2 regions of the Priestia sp. P1_B12_1 genome follow, and region 2 is predicted to be linked to the other one. Evidence: a T-box and tRNA genes for the amino acid it is inferred to sense, from the RefSeq annotation. Region 2 holds a T-box; the other holds one or more tRNA genes.
The links. A T-box is a leader RNA that pairs with one kind of tRNA and senses whether it is charged. The one in region 2 lies ahead of thrS (threonine--tRNA ligase), so its partner is inferred to be a tRNA-Thr.
Positions count from the first base shown of each region.

Region 1: it encodes a tRNA-Thr, which carries the amino acid that the T-box ahead of thrS (threonine--tRNA ligase) is inferred to sense. The anticodon was not compared.

Region 1 is NZ_JBFTZR010000001.1:133,141-140,963, reverse strand. It holds gene AC1D0Y_RS00795 (ATP-binding protein) at 1-612, shown strand, start outside; gene AC1D0Y_RS00790 (hypothetical protein) at 747-902, shown strand; gene AC1D0Y_RS00785 (TetR/AcrR family transcriptional regulator) at 955-1,857, opposite strand; gene AC1D0Y_RS00780 (DHA2 family efflux MFS transporter permease subunit) at 2,122-3,645, shown strand; gene AC1D0Y_RS00775 (aromatic ring-hydroxylating oxygenase subunit alpha) at 3,677-4,729, opposite strand; tRNA gene AC1D0Y_RS00770 (tRNA-Thr) at 4,939-5,011, shown strand; gene AC1D0Y_RS00765 (ABC transporter ATP-binding protein) at 5,277-6,227, shown strand; gene AC1D0Y_RS00760 (ABC transporter permease/substrate-binding protein) at 6,227-7,750, shown strand.
Region 2 is NZ_JBFTZR010000001.1:939,783-947,605, forward strand. It holds gene rplT (50S ribosomal protein L20) at 1-290, opposite strand, end outside; gene rpmI (50S ribosomal protein L35) at 330-530, opposite strand; gene infC (translation initiation factor IF-3) at 552-1,055, opposite strand; ribosomal protein L20 leader region at 1,125-1,247, opposite strand; gene thrS (threonine--tRNA ligase) at 1,419-3,377, opposite strand; T-box leader at 3,422-3,670, opposite strand; gene ytxC (sporulation protein YtxC) at 3,731-4,591, opposite strand; gene dnaI (primosomal protein DnaI) at 4,688-5,620, opposite strand; gene AC1D0Y_RS04935 (replication initiation and membrane attachment family protein) at 5,653-7,080, opposite strand; gene nrdR (transcriptional regulator NrdR) at 7,153-7,614, opposite strand.

The sequences.
Region 1 (7,823 bases), 810 kb from region 2:
GTGCGAAATCCTCTAACGGCAAGCAGAGGATTTATGCAAATGCTGCAAGAAGATGAAAAAGAACCTGCTAAAAAACGCTACATTTCCATTGCGATTAATGAACTAGACCGCGCAAAAGAAATCATTGATGATTACTTGCTGTTTGCCAATTCTGCACCAGAACGAAATGAAAAAATGAATATTTCAGAAGAGATTCATCACGTCACCCATATTATGACTCCTCTTGCTAATATGAATGGAGTCGCGATTGATTTTACATTTGATGAAGAAGTGAAGTGCTTCGTAATGGGAGAAAGAAGAAAGCTTCAGCAGTGTTTAATCAATTTATTTAAAAATAGTATTGAAGCGATGCAAGATGGAGGCACGTTAACTATTAAAGTAGGAAAAGAAGGCGGAGCTGTTATTGTGGATATTATTGATACGGGCTGCGGCATGACGCAAGAACAAATCAACCGGCTAGGTGAACCGTATTTTACAACAAAAGAAAAAGGTACGGGACTTGGAACGATGGTATCTTTCAGCATTATTCATTATATGAAGGGAAAAGTGAGTGTGTCTAGCGTAAAAGGAAAAGAAACGTGCTTTTCACTTGAGTTTCCACTTTGTGAATAAAAAGGTCGGGACAAAAGTTATTTAGTTGAAGGAAGATCCGAATGCGTTTGATTCTTGAGGGAGAATCAAACGCATTCGGATTTTTTCATTGGCAGGGTAAATGTAGGTTTCATCTATTTAGTCGCTTCTAGCGGTTGATGGGAGGGCAAGGCGAAGACTCCTGCAGGAAAAGCGGCACAGGTGAGAGCCCACAGGAGCGTACGCGACGAGGAGGCTTACCGGCCGCCCGCAGAAAGCGAAGTCTTGCACGGAAATTAACTGCGATTTCTCAAGCGATTCAGCTCATGTAGCCCATTTATTCGACTTTAAATTGGAATGATTTAGTTACGTCTTAACCTCTTTTTAATGAAGTTCACTCACATACTGATCAATCATCGTCGGTAAATCCTCTAGCGTTGTCTTACTTTTGTTGACAGACAGCTGCTGTAACGAATGAAGAGCACTATCAACAACAAACTTGCGGGGATTTGATTGTTTAAACAGCTCTTCTTCAATAAAACTAATAAGCTCTATGCATTTTTGACGTTCGAATTCATCCGTAACTTGTTTGTGAACCTGTTTTTTTAAATCGATAAGTGCTGCAGAAATGTCCTGCTCTATTTGATTTTTAGTATTCGGGCAAGATGGAAGCCATTCTTTAATCGTTTGCGGATCGAGCAAAATGTCTCCTGAATTTGCTACTTCGTCTACAAGAGGAAGCAAGCGCTTGACACTGTAGCTTATGATCTCATGGGGGTCAGTATTTGTGCCATTAACCATAAAATTATAGTGAAAGTTGCGATGAAGCATGCCAAGAAACATAATTGCACAATCTAGCAGGTACGGTTTCTTTTCTTGTCCAAATAAATCAATGAACCGCTTGTAAACCCAGTTTACTTCGATAAACTGGGTTTTTTTTATGTACGCTTTTAAATCAGGATCATTGGAAACAAATACTTCTTCAAGTAATGTGAAAAATTTATGTTTATGATGGTTTTTCATCTGTGCATCAATCTGTTTAACAAATACATCTACATCGGTCAGGCTTTTACCAACCAGCAGCTGATTCCGCTCTTGTTCAATTGTTGTATGAAGCCAGGTAAAAACAGCGATTAATAATTCGTTTTTTGAAGAAAAATAGTTGTAGAATGTTCCTTTTGAAATGCCGCTATAATCAATGATGTCTTGAATAGATGTAGCTTGAAATCCTTTTTCAACGAAGAGATGGTGTGCATTTTTTACAACTTGCTGTTTTCGGTTATTCATTATTATCACCTAAATATAAAATTAGACTCATGGTCCAACTTTATGATACATGATTTAAAGCGTTTACACAAATATTCTTTTCAAAAAATGGACGATATCACGACAATATATTGATATAAAAGGATTATAGAACTGAAAAAGTCGATAAAATAAAGGACATGAACGCAAGATTTTTCACTTGCATAAATTGAACTCACAGTATAATATACTCTATGTAGAACATGTGTCTAAAAAAATGAACTTAAAGTATAAGGAGGTACAATAATGAGTCAATCGATAAATCAAATGGAAAAGCCGCCTTATGGCATAATTGCTATTTTGTTAATTGGCGCTTTTATCTCATTATTGAATGAAACGTTATTAAATGTGGCGCTTCCATCTATTATGAAAGACTTAGATGTGACAACGTCAACTGTCCAGTGGCTTTCTACTGGTTATATGTTAGTGAATGGTATTATGATTCCAACTACCGCTTTTTTAATTCAGCGCTATTCTGTGAGAGGCTTATTTTTAACGGCGATGACTTTATTTACAGCGGGAACAATACTTGCCGGTGCTTCGCCCGTATTTTCGGTTTTGTTAACCGCTCGTATTATTCAAGCATCAGGCGCAGCCATTATGATGCCGCTTTTAATGAACGTATTGCTCACAAGTTTTCCATTAGAAAAACGCGGAGCTGCGATGGGGATTTTCGGTTTAGTTATGATTTTTGCTCCGGCAATTGGTCCTACTTTATCAGGGTGGCTAATTGAACACTATGAGTGGAGAATGCTGTTCCACCTTGTTACGCCAATCGCGGCAATTGTGTTAATAGGCTCTTTCTTCCTATTAAAAGACAAAAAAGAAAAAGTGGAAATCAATTTGGATTTCCTATCGCTTGTGTTATCTACGATTGGATTTGGGGGACTTCTATACGGATTTAGCTCAGCAGGAGATAAAGGCTGGGATTCTGTGGAAGTATACGGCACCATTATCATAGGAGCTGTGGCGCTGATTTTATTTATTACGCGTCAGTTCAAGCTTAAAACACCTATGCTTGAATTCCGCATTTTTAAATATCCAATGTTTGCTTTATCATCAACGATTTCAATGGTGATCACAATGGCATTATTCTCAGCCATGCTGCTAATGCCAATTTATGTTCAAACGGTACGAGGCATTTCTCCGCTTCATTCAGGATTACTAATGCTTCCGGGTGCGCTATTAATGGGTGTGATGTCACCGATTACCGGAAAATTATTTGATAAATTTGGAGCACGTGCACTGGCTGTAACGGGTCTAACGATTACAGCCGTTACGACGTATTTCTTCAGTAACTTAGAGCTTGATACGACGTATACAACGCTCATTACGCTTTACACGCTTCGCATGTTCGGAATGTCTATGGTGATGATGCCGGTTATGACAAACGGATTAAATCAGCTGCCGCAGCGCTTTAATCCGCATGGTACTGCGATGAATAACACGCTTCAACAAGTATCGGGAGCTATTGGTTCGGCTCTTTTAGTAACGGTGATGTCAAACCGTACAGCTACGCATGCAAAAGAGCTCGCTCAAGATGCAATGAGCGGAGCAGGAGCAGCGAATGCAACCGCAGCCGGGGCAGCTCAAATGAAAGAACAGATTGGGATGCAGGCAATGGTACAAGGGATTAACGATGCGTTTGCCGTCTCAGTAGTACTAGTGGTGGTTGCCTTAATTCTTTCATTGTTTATGAAACGCGCCACGCCGGCAAGTGAAGATGAAGTGATAAAGGAAAAAGCAGGACGCGAGCAGTTTGCTAAATAAAAAAATCCCCGCTGAGACAGCGGGGATTTCTTTAGCTTGTATATCTAAAGCTTAAGCCCATTTTCTTTAATAATTTCCGGTAGCCGATGGACGTTTGATCAGCCATAATATGCGCTTCCATCTGCAGATCTAAAGGCAAGTCTTCAGGCTTTTGGTTTTCAACCATTTCGCGGTCTTCGTCAAAGACGCGAAGGTTAAAGTCATACACACCTTCAACGGGAGAATCTTTGTCAAAGTTTCGAGCGATTGGTGCGAATAAACGTGTTTCGCGGGCTGAAATAGGAGAGACTGCATTCATAATCCACAGCTCTGTGCCTTCTGGGAAGTATACTTTTAGCGTAGCTGTAAACGGCGGATAAACATCAAAGACGCGAAGCCATTTAAAATCAGGTGGATTTAAATGCTGCTGTTCTTTGGAATAATTACTCACGGTGCTCGTATATTCTACATGAAGCCCATAATCTGTATCGCTTACTTTATATTTAGGCACAAAGGCGTTGGTTCGATCACCAAATGTGTCCGTGTGAACCCAGGCAAAATGAGCTACGTCTAAAAAGCCTTCCATTTGACGACCGGCCGAACCCATGATATCAAAGCTCGGACAAACAATTTGCTGAAAATCAGGGTCCTCCCACGCATCGAAGTAAGGCAGGTTATCTTGTTCTCCTGTCAGGGAAGTCCACACTAATCCAAATCGTTCAATAACTGGATAGACGGCCATACACAGGCGGGGAGAAATGTTGGCATCAGGGTGAGCTGGAATCGACGTGCATGCGCCGTCCGTTGCATAGCGGAAGCCGTGGTAAGGACAGACAATTTCATCATCTTCCACCCAGCCCATGCTAAGCGGGGTGCCTCGGTGAACGCATAAATCACGAGCCGCTACTACTTTGTGTGTGGTACGGTATAGAACTAGATTTACATCTAGCAGTTTTACGGACGTTGGTTTCTCTGTTACATCACTGCAGCGTGCGACGGGATACCAATACTTGGCGAGCGTCGTCCAATCTTCCAGGCTGAACGTGCAGTCTCTTGGGTAGGGAGTTGCCGTTTTTGATTTGGTCATGGTTGGTTGCTGTTCCATCTATTTTCTTCCTTTCTTTTGTAAGCTCTTTTACTAAGGGTAATATAAAAAAAGAAAATTCACACAATTTATGTAAGGAGTTCTAACATAAAATATGGAACTTTGTAGAAAATGCGAATTTCAGAAGACGCAAATTAGAGAATATACCAATAAAAAAATTAAAAAAGCGCTTCCTAAATGAATTTAAACGTGATATAATTTTCCAAGACGCTGGTGTAGCTCAGTAGGTAGAGCACTTGCATGGTAAGCAAGAGGTCGCAGGTTCGATCCCTGTCGCTAGCATACTAAAAAACCTTCTTTCTTGTTGAAAGAAGGTTTTTTTATTTGTGTCGGCTTCAAAATTATTCTCCGAATTATTCTTTCCCGCCTTGTGAAAACTTTAACAGTTTGATAGCCTTATTAGGAAGCTGTGAGAAACTATGTGTATCTTTTCCCCTATGTCTTATGCATCATATTTAGAAATATTCTTAAAAGAATGTTTATTGCCTCTAAGTATTGGGTACACGAAATTAGGGGTTAAATTTCAACAGGGAGTGTGAACGATAATTTGATTACGTTTAAGAATGTGTCAAAGCAATATCCAGACGGTACGACCGCCGTGAAAAATATTAATCTAGAAATTAAAGAAGGAGAGTTTTTCGTTTTAATTGGTCCGAGTGGGTGTGGGAAAACAACCACCTTAAAAATGATTAACCGTCTTCATGATATTACCGAAGGAGAACTATACATAAAAGATAAGCTCGTATCGGACCACAACATACATGAGCTGCGCTGGAACATTGGCTATGTCCTGCAGCAGATTGCTCTTTTTCCTCATATGACCATTGCTGAAAATATAGCCATTGTACCCGAGATGAAGCATTGGAAGAAAAACAAAATCAAAACGCGTATTGATGAACTGCTTACCTTGGTAGGACTAGACCCAAAGCAGTATCGAAACCGAAAGCCGTCTGAGCTCTCAGGTGGCCAGCAGCAACGTGTAGGTGTAGCACGTGCCCTCGCAGCTGATCCCCCCGTTATTTTAATGGACGAACCCTTTAGTGCCCTCGATCCGTTAAGCCGCGAACAGCTTCAGCAAGATGTTATTAGCTTAAAAGAAAAAATCAAAAAAACATTTGTGTTTGTTACGCACGATATGAGCGAAGCGATGACGCTTGGAGATCGTATCTGCCTAATGAAAGATGGGGAAATTGTTCAAGTTGGAACCCCGGAGGAATTCATTCAAAAGCCTAAAAATGAATTTGTAAAAACATTTATTGGGAATCAAGGAAATACTTTATTTGAGACATTGGATATGTTTGTCAAAGAAAGTGAACAGCCAGACGTAGAACCTACTGAAGAGTTAGCTTCAACGGCTACTGTTCAGCAGGCAATGGACGCCCTTTACGACCATGAAGCAATAGCCGTGAAAAAAGGGAGCAAACGTATTGGCGTTGTAACGCGCAAAACTCTATTAGCGTTTCTTTCTGATAAAACGAAAGAAGGAGGAACGCTGTAATGAATGCACTAAGCACATTATTAGATCAACGAGGAGATGCACTGTTTCAAGCTCTTCTTGAACACATTCAAATTTCAGTACTGGCTCTTGTTATCGCCGTATTAATTTCAGTGCCGCTCGGACTGTACTTAACGAGGCATGACCGCATTGCTGAACCGATCATTGGCGTAACAGCCGTACTGCAAACCATTCCTTCACTCGCTTTATTAGGATTACTGATTCCTCTTGTCGGAATTGGAACCTTTCCCGCGGTTATTGCACTGTTTTTATATTCGCTTCTTCCTATTGTACGAAATACATATACCGGAATTAAAGAAGTGGACCCATCTTTAATTGAAGCATCCAAAGCCATGGGGATGAACTCGTGGAGACGATTAATCAAAGTAGAACTTCCTCTAGCGCTTCCTGTCATTATGGCCGGAATTCGCACAGCGATGGTACTCATTATTGGTACAGCGACAATCGTGGCTCTTATTGGAGCGGGCGGACTCGGAAGCTTAATTTTGCTTGGTATTGACCGAAGCGATAATAGTTTGATTTTATTAGGAGCCATTCCAGCAGCATTATTAGCGCTTATTTTTGATGGAATTCTGCGAACGATTGAACACTCAGCTAAAAAAGGGTCCAAAAAACGCTCGTTTATTATGATCATCGTATTAATACTCATTCTTGTTTCTCCGTTTGCAGCGATGAGCGCAACAAAACCAGACCTTGTTATCGGAGGGAAAATTGGTGCAGAACAAGATATTTTAATTAATATGTACAAAGAATTAATTGAAGATCAAACCGATATGAAAGTAAATCTTCGTTCGTCGCTTGGGAAAACGGTATTTGTATTTGAGGCTCTGCGTAACAAGGAAATTGATTTGTACCCTGAATATACGGGTACAGCCATTGTGACGCATCTAAAGGAACAGCCGGACAGCAAAGATGAAACAGGGGTGTACAACCAGGCAAAAGAAGGATTTCAAAAGAAATTCGGCCTTGTCTATTTAGATCCAATGAAGTTTAATAATACGTACACATTGACCGTGACAAAAGAATTTGCCAAAGAAAACAATCTAACGACTGTTTCAGATTTGGCAAATGCAACAGATAAAGTAAAAGCAGGGTTTACGCTTGAGTTTAAAGATCGTGAAGACGGCTATGTAGGCATTCAAAAAGAATATGGTCTTACCTTCCCGAATATTAAAACGATGGAGCCGAAGCTTCGCTATCGCGCTGTAGAAAAAGGCGATATTAATATGCTGGATGCTTACGCAACAGATCCTGAAATCAAACAGTTTGGTTTGAAAGTCTTAAAAGACGATCAGCAGTTCTTCCCTCCGTATCAAGGAGCGCCTGTGCTTCGTGAAGATACGCTAAAAGAGCATCCTGAACTGAAAAAAATCTTAAATCAACTGGGCGGTAAAATCAGTGATGACGAAATGCGTGAAATGAACTATCAAGTAAATGCAAAAGGAAAAACGGCTGAAGAAGTTGCTCATCAATTCTTAGTGAAAAAAGGATTAATTAAAGAGTAAAAACGAAGAAACAGAGCTAGAACAACAGTATGTTAGTTGAAAGAAGATCCGAATGATGAATCGTTCGGATCTT
Region 2 (7,823 bases):
TCAGCAAGCATTTTGCGGTTAACTTCAATACCTGCTAATTTTAAACCGTGCATTAAACGGCTGTAAGAAAGACCGTTCATACGAGCAGCTGCATTAATACGTGTGATCCATAATTTACGGAAGTCACGTTTTTTCTGACGACGGTCACGATAAGCATACATGTGAGATTTCATAACTTGCTGATTAGCAACTTTATATAATCTATGCTTCGAACCGAAGAAACCTTTAGCTAATTTTAAAACTTTTTTACGACGTTTGCGTGTTACTGTACCGCCTTTTACGCGTGGCATAATTGTTTACCTCCTGTATTGTTTCTATCTCAACCCAAATTACTTAATGTTATCTAATAAGTGACGGATACGTTTGAAGTCACCTTTGCTTACTAAAGAACCTTTACGTAATTTACGCTTTTGTTTTGTAGATTTGTTAGCGAATAAATGGCTTGTGTAAGCACGAGCACGTTTTAATTTACCGCTTCCAGTCTTTTTGAAACGCTTTGCAGCGCCACGATGTGTTTTCATTTTTGGCATGGGGTGTTCCTCCTCGTTCTATTACTTTTCGTTTTTAGGTGCCAAGACTAAGAACATGCTGCGGCCTTCCATTTTAGGAGCCGATTCAACTGAACTTACATCTTCGCAAGCTTGTGAAAAACGTTCAAGTACTTTTTGGCCAATCCCTTTATGAGTAATGGCACGACCTTTAAAGCGAATAGACGCTTTCACTTTGTCACCTTTTTCAAGGAACTTGCGTGCGTTACGAAGTTTAGTGTTAAAATCATGTTCATCAATTGTTGGACTTAAACGAACTTCTTTTAAGTTTACAACTTTTTGGTTTTTACGAGCTTCTCTTTCTTTACGTTGTTGCTCATAGCGGAATTTACCGTAGTCCATAATACGACATACCGGCGGTTTCGCATTTGCAGCAACCATTACTAAGTCAAGATTTACTCGTGAAGCAATTTCTAATGCTTCATTTTTTGATTTAATTCCTAATTGTTCACCGTTTTGATCAATTAGACGAACTTCGCGAGCTCGAATGCCCTCGTTTACCATCATGTCCTTGCTAATAAGTAGCCACCTCCAAGGTTTAATGAGCGAATACGCTTGCTTAGACCGATTATTAACTCACACAAAAAAGTGTGAGTACATACTGCACCCACACTTCTATCGTTTTAATTAAGATACGATGTACCTGCTAACTGCTCTATGCGTCACTCAGGTGAGAAGCGGGTGCTTCTTCTTCTGTATAAACAAGTATTCAATTACTTAAGCTATTATAGTATCAACAAAGACAAAAGTCAATGATTTCGTTCTTTTTTCACAACAAAAGTTATTGTATCAAAGGAAAAACATTTATGCAACAGTTTTTTATAAATGTTAGATAAAAAAGCAGAGAATTTCAATTCTCTGCTTTCTTCATTAACGAGATGCTTCTGCTTTTACATTTTGTAAAAAGGCTTGGAAATCCACTGTTTCTGAATTCTGCTCACCATATTTACGTACGTTTACTGCTTTATCCTCTACTTCTTTATCCCCTACAACAAGCATATAAGGAATTTTTTGCATTTGAGCCTCACGGATTTTATAGCCAATTTTCTCATCGCGAGAATCAAGTTCCACACGAATACCGGCAAGCTGAAGCTGTTCTTGTACTTCTTTTGCATACTCAAGGTGAACCGTAGGTGATACCGGAATCACTTGAACTTGTACAGGTGCTAACCACGTTGGGAAAGCTCCTTTGTATTCTTCGATTAAGAAAGCTACAAAACGTTCCATTGTTGACACCACGCCGCGGTGAATAACAACCGGTCGATGTTGTTTTCCGTCTTCCCCTACATACGTTAAATCAAATCGTTCAGGAAGTAAGAAATCCAGTTGAACCGTAGATAGCGTCTCTTCTTTACCAAGAGCCGTTTTAACTTGAACGTCTAATTTTGGACCGTAGAATGCCGCTTCGCCTTCAGCTTCATAATAATCAAGGTCAAGCTCATCCATTGCGTCTTTTAACATGCTTTGTGCTTTTTCCCACATTGCATCATCGTCAAAGTATTTTTCTGTATCTTCAGGGTCACGGTAAGATAGACGGAATGAATAATTTTCAAACCCAAAATCTTTATAAACCGCTTCAACTAAGCGAACCACACGAATAAATTCTTCTTTGATTTGATCCGGACGTACAAAGATATGCGCATCATTTAGCGTCATGCCTCGAACACGCTGAAGTCCTGATAATGCTCCTGACATTTCGTAGCGGTGCATCGTTCCAAGCTCAGCAATACGGATTGGAAGCTCACGATAGCTGTGAATACCTTGTTTGTAAACCATCATGTGATGAGGACAGTTCATTGGACGAAGCACAAGGTCTTCGTTATCCATTTCCATTGCAGGGAACATGTCATCTTGGTAGTGCTCCCAGTGACCAGACGTTTTGTAAAGTTCTACACTTCCGAGCACTGGAGTGTAAACGTGCTGATAACCAAGGCTTACTTCTTTATCTACGATATAACGCTCGATAATACGGCGGATTGTCGCACCTTTTGGAAGCCATAAAGGCAGACCTTGTCCTACTTTTTGAGAATTTGTAAATAAGTTTAGCTCTTTACCAAGTTTACGGTGGTCACGTTCTTTTGCTTCTTCAAGAAGACGAAGATGCTCGTCTAAATCTGCTTTTGTAAAGAATGCTGTACCATAAATACGCTGCAGCATTTGGTTATCGCTGTCTCCGCGCCAATAAGCACCCGCCACGCTTAATAGTTTAAATTCTTTAATTTTACCTGTTGACGGCACGTGCACGCCTCGGCAAAGGTCAAAGAATTCGCCTTGTTGGTAAATCGTAACCTTTTCACCTGCTGGAATCGCATCGATCAATTCAAGCTTCAGTTCATCGCCAACTTCTTTAAAAAGTTGAATGGCTTCTTCACGAGAAACTTCTTTTCGTTCAATTTCAATATTTGAATTAACGATTTTTTTCATTTCTTTTTCAATTTTACCTAAATCTTCAGGAGTAATTGATTCTTCCATATCGATGTCATAGTAAAAACCGTTTTCGATAACCGGCCCTACACCTAGCTGTACTTTTGTATCTTTGTATAAACGTTTGATTGCTTGAGCCATTAAATGCGCTGTACTGTGACGCATAATTTCAAGCGCTTCAGGAGCATCTTGCGTAATGATTTCAAGACTGCCATCTTGTTCAATTGGCGTACGTAAATCCAGCAGCTCGCCGTTTACTTTGCCTGCTAATGCTTTTTTCTTTAATCCCGGGCTAATAGAAGCCGCAATATCTTCTGTTGATGATCCTTTTGGATACTCTTTAACAGCTCCATCAGGGAATGTCATTTTGATTACTTCTGACACAACTTTCCACTCCTTTAACATAACTGAATAAACTTTTTGTAAAAACAAAAAACTCGTCCCCTATAAAAAGGGACGAGTTGTGTATACACGCGGTACCACCCTTGTTTCCTCTTCGTATCTTGGATAACCCAAAGAACCCGAAGCGGCTCGAGGTTTTATAACGGAAATTCCGTCAGTAATTACTAGAGGCTCTGCTCGTTTACTACTGAAGTTTAGAGGTGGTAAGAATATATTCCGTGTTAGGAGATTTTCAGCCTGGATCTCCCTCTCTACAAACCGTAAATATACACTCATGTCCTCATCATAACTTGTAACATATAGCTGTTTTTCAATATGCATTTATTATATTCATTTTCAAAATAGAAATCAACCTTTCACGTTATATTTTGCTTTTGATCAAACGGAAATTCATTTTTTTCGTATAACATGACTTTTTCTTGGAAGATATTTTGAATGGTATATACAAAATCATGATCATGCTGGTCGCTATACAGATGAATAGCAGCTGGAGATAAACTTAGCAAAGGCGCGATAATAGTTGAGTCTATGTATAATGATTCTTGTTCAGATAAAAAGGCCTCTGCTAGAGCTGCACATTCACGTTCAGGAACATATCTATTGTTGTGGTCGTACAGTACAAACTTGTTTTTATTCAAGTGCATTACATACACATCGTCTGTAGATGACTGTCTTTCATTAGCTGCTTGACGCAGCTGATGAATAAGAATTTGATAGTCTTGTTCAAGCTTATATTCATCAATCGCCAGCTCGGCATAATAGCGCAGCCGCTCTTGATATTCTTTTAAACGGAATTGGAGAAAAGACTCAAAGGTGAATGTTACATTATGAATGAAGAAGTCTTGAAGAGCCTGGCGGATAAGTAATTCTCTTGGAAAAGAAAATGTTTTTTGAGGGATTTCGCCTCTCTCTCCTTCCATAATCCCCCCCATAATTTGAAGCAGCAAATCTTGCTCTTCCTCTTCTGAATAGAAAAATTGTTCTTTTAATATGTTTACCATCATCTTTTTTTCTTTCTTTTTTAAAATTACGTGTGTTAATACCGGTATCACCATGTCTTGTAAAATGGCCTCTCTATTGTATGTCTCATCAATGACTAAAAGCTGATTATTCACCAGCTTCAAGCACTGTGAACCATATGATAAAGCGCTTCGCTTCGCGCATAAAGACTCATATACAACGACTGCGTCTTCTACATATTTAAAGAATATTTTCATTCCTCATAGCCCCCCTTTGGACACGCTTTATTAATGTATATGGGGCAACATGCAAAAAAATGAGCAAGTCGTTACAAGAAATGTAAAACGACCTGCTCATCTATTTCGTTTATTCTCTCCATTCATTTCAACAGGAACGGCTAGAGACTTAATTCGTTCCATGACACGAGCGGCTTTGAGCTCTTCCTGCTCGCCTCTTTGGGTATAAGTCAAATGATGTTGAAGCTCTTTAAAATTTAAATTCGAGCTGAAAAATGTCGGCAAATTTTCGAGCATGCGAAATTGTAAAATGGTTCCGAGCACATCGTCTCGCATCCAGCTCGTTACGGATTCTGCTCCGAGATCATCAAGCATAAGAACCGGTACTTTTTTGACATACTCTATTTTCTCATTGAAGCTTTGATCTTGAAACGAACCTTTTAACTCACGCAAAAACTCCGGGACATACAGAATGGTAGATTTCACTTTCTTTTCGGCTAACGCATTGGCAATTGCTCCAAGAAAATACGTTTTCCCCACACCAAACGAACCGTGTAAATACAAAGCTTTCATTTTCTTATTTGGCTCATATTCTCGCACAAAATCTCTTACTAGTTTAATGGCCTCAAATCTTCCCTGCTCAATTTCGATATCAGACATTGTTGCCTGTAAAATTTCTTTCGGCACGTACATACACTGAATAAAAGATTCTTGTTCTTTTCGCTCATCTTCTTGTACTTTTCTAGGACAGCGTTCATACTGTAAATCAATATTACGGCCTTTTACAACCAGCTGAGGGTGGTATCCTTTCACCATGTTGACACAGCTTTGCAGAGAAGGACACTTGTCACAGCATTTGCTTTGGTCGATAAATTCATGCATCTTCATCAGACCTCGGTCGACCATTTGCTCATCTAACTCATGGCGATGCTCTTGTAAAAATGTTTTAACTTCAGGATTAGACAGGATACTGTTTCTTAACGCTTCTAAGCGTGCTTTAAAATCCTTTTTGTTCACTAACTGATTTAGTGAATCATTGATAGGCTTCATCTTTTTCACCTCGTCTCTATCATACCTGCTTTTTATTCTTTATGCTTTTGTTTTAGCTCTTGATCTAACTGCTTGAGCTCTTCTTGTAGCTTTCGTTTTTCTTCTTCAAATCCGTCCACTTCTTTTGAAGGCTGCTTTTTCTCTTCTTTTTCTTCATCGCTCAGCCACTCTGGCACCATTTCTTTACGCACAATCTTTCGTCCAGCCGTTTTTTTATTTTGCTTTGCTTCAGTCCAATTCTGATATTCTTTCTGTTCATTTTTAGCTAAATTCATGGCATCTTGAACAGTTTGGACCTTTTTGCGCGCCCAGTGTCCAGCAATTTTCTCTACATAGCTCTTAGACAATTTCATATCGGATCTTAGCATAACATAGTAAATCAGAACATTTACTACCCCTGGTGAAAGTTTTTGGTTAAACATCACTTCTTCAATCATTTGCAAATCTGCTTTTGAAGGCTCTGCTCCCCCGGAAAACTCGATCAAAAGCTGTCGAGGAGAAGTCACTTCAAGCTGTTGAATAAGCTGCTCTTCCTTTGTCTGCGGCTGCTTTTCCTGCATGGTACGAAGCATAGGCGGCTGAATTTGTTCGCTTAGATTTGGAAGTGCTTCTCCATTTTCAAATTGGTAAAAGGACTGTGCTGCTTTTCTAAGCAATTCAATATCAACTTGATCGTTCTCATTTAGCGAATCGAGCACCACATTTTTCATTTGAAGAGGATCGATACCGTATAAAAAAGCTAGTTTTTCAATCGCTTGTTTTACTTTAGATGTAATGGACCTTTTCGAAATCATTGAATCTGTTAGACCTGCTAAAAATAAATCAAAATCAAAGGAATCCGGGCTCATCTCAATAGAAGCGCGTTTGGAGGAATCCACAAAGTCCGTTTGAGCATCAGGAGAAAATACATCCTTGCTTTCAGACTGAAAACTTGGAGCCAGCTCTGTTGCTTTAACTGATTTAAATACATCGTTAAATGAATGCGTGACATCTTTAAACGATTGGTCATCGACGAGTGAATCCGAAAAATAATTTTTCACTTTTTGAAAGATGGATTTTCCAAGTCGGTTATATAAATATACATTTAACACACCGTCGTTAAAAAACTGATGGGGCGTAAGAGGAGGAATGAGCTCATAAATGAACACACGAACATCATCTTCTTCCTTAATATATGTTTTTAACAAACCAATGCCTTCTAATTTTAACCGATCATGGTAAATAGCTTTCAAATTAATTTGCATCATTGACATTAGATGATGATGTGTAGACTCTTTCCCCCATAAACGGTCTTGTTCCAGCTCGCTCCATAGCGTCATATACAGACCAAAGCAGGTCGTACCCACCAACGGCTGATAGAGCATGGTTAAAATCTTTCGGTCGTATTCCTGCAGTATGCCGTTCGAACGAACAACATAACGATCGACCGGTATCATTTCTTTCCAATGTTGTTCTTTCATGTCGTTCCCTACCTACTTTTAAAGTAATAGAAATGACAAAAAAAGAGCCTAAAGAATACTTCAATAGCTCTTTTACAGTCGTTCCTTCTTAATTAAATCTTTTAATTCATCAATAAATACATTGATGTCTTTAAATTGTCGGTATACAGAAGCAAATCGAACATAAGAGACTTCATCGATAGCAGCTAATCGCTCCATCACCATTTCTCCTACCACATCTGACTGCACCTCTGATGTACCCTGACTGCGCAGCTCTGTTTCAATATCGTGTACGGTATCTTCTAATTGTTTTAAGCTTACTTGGCGTTTTTCACACGCCTTAATTAACCCTCGAAGGATTTTGTCTTTGCTGAACTCTTCTCTCGCTCCATCTTTTTTTACAACAATTAACGGAAGTTCTTCTACTTTCTCAAAAGTTGTAAAACGATAGTGACACTCTTCGCATTCACGTCTTCTACGAATAGAGCGGCCTTCTTCTACAGGGCGCGAGTCCAGCACTCTCGTTCCATTGTAATGACAGGATGGGCACTTCATATTCTCAGCTCCAATAATAAACCTTGTTTTTCTTTTTATTTTCTCTTATATAAGTTAATTTCCATCTATGTTAGCCGGCTATTCGCCATTCATTATGATTTTTATCATCATTTCCTTTAACAAACACGATGCTGTATTAAAGGATTTGCTTTATTCCATCTTATAGAAAACAAGGCTTGAATACAAGTAAAGGAAAAGGAATTTCCCCA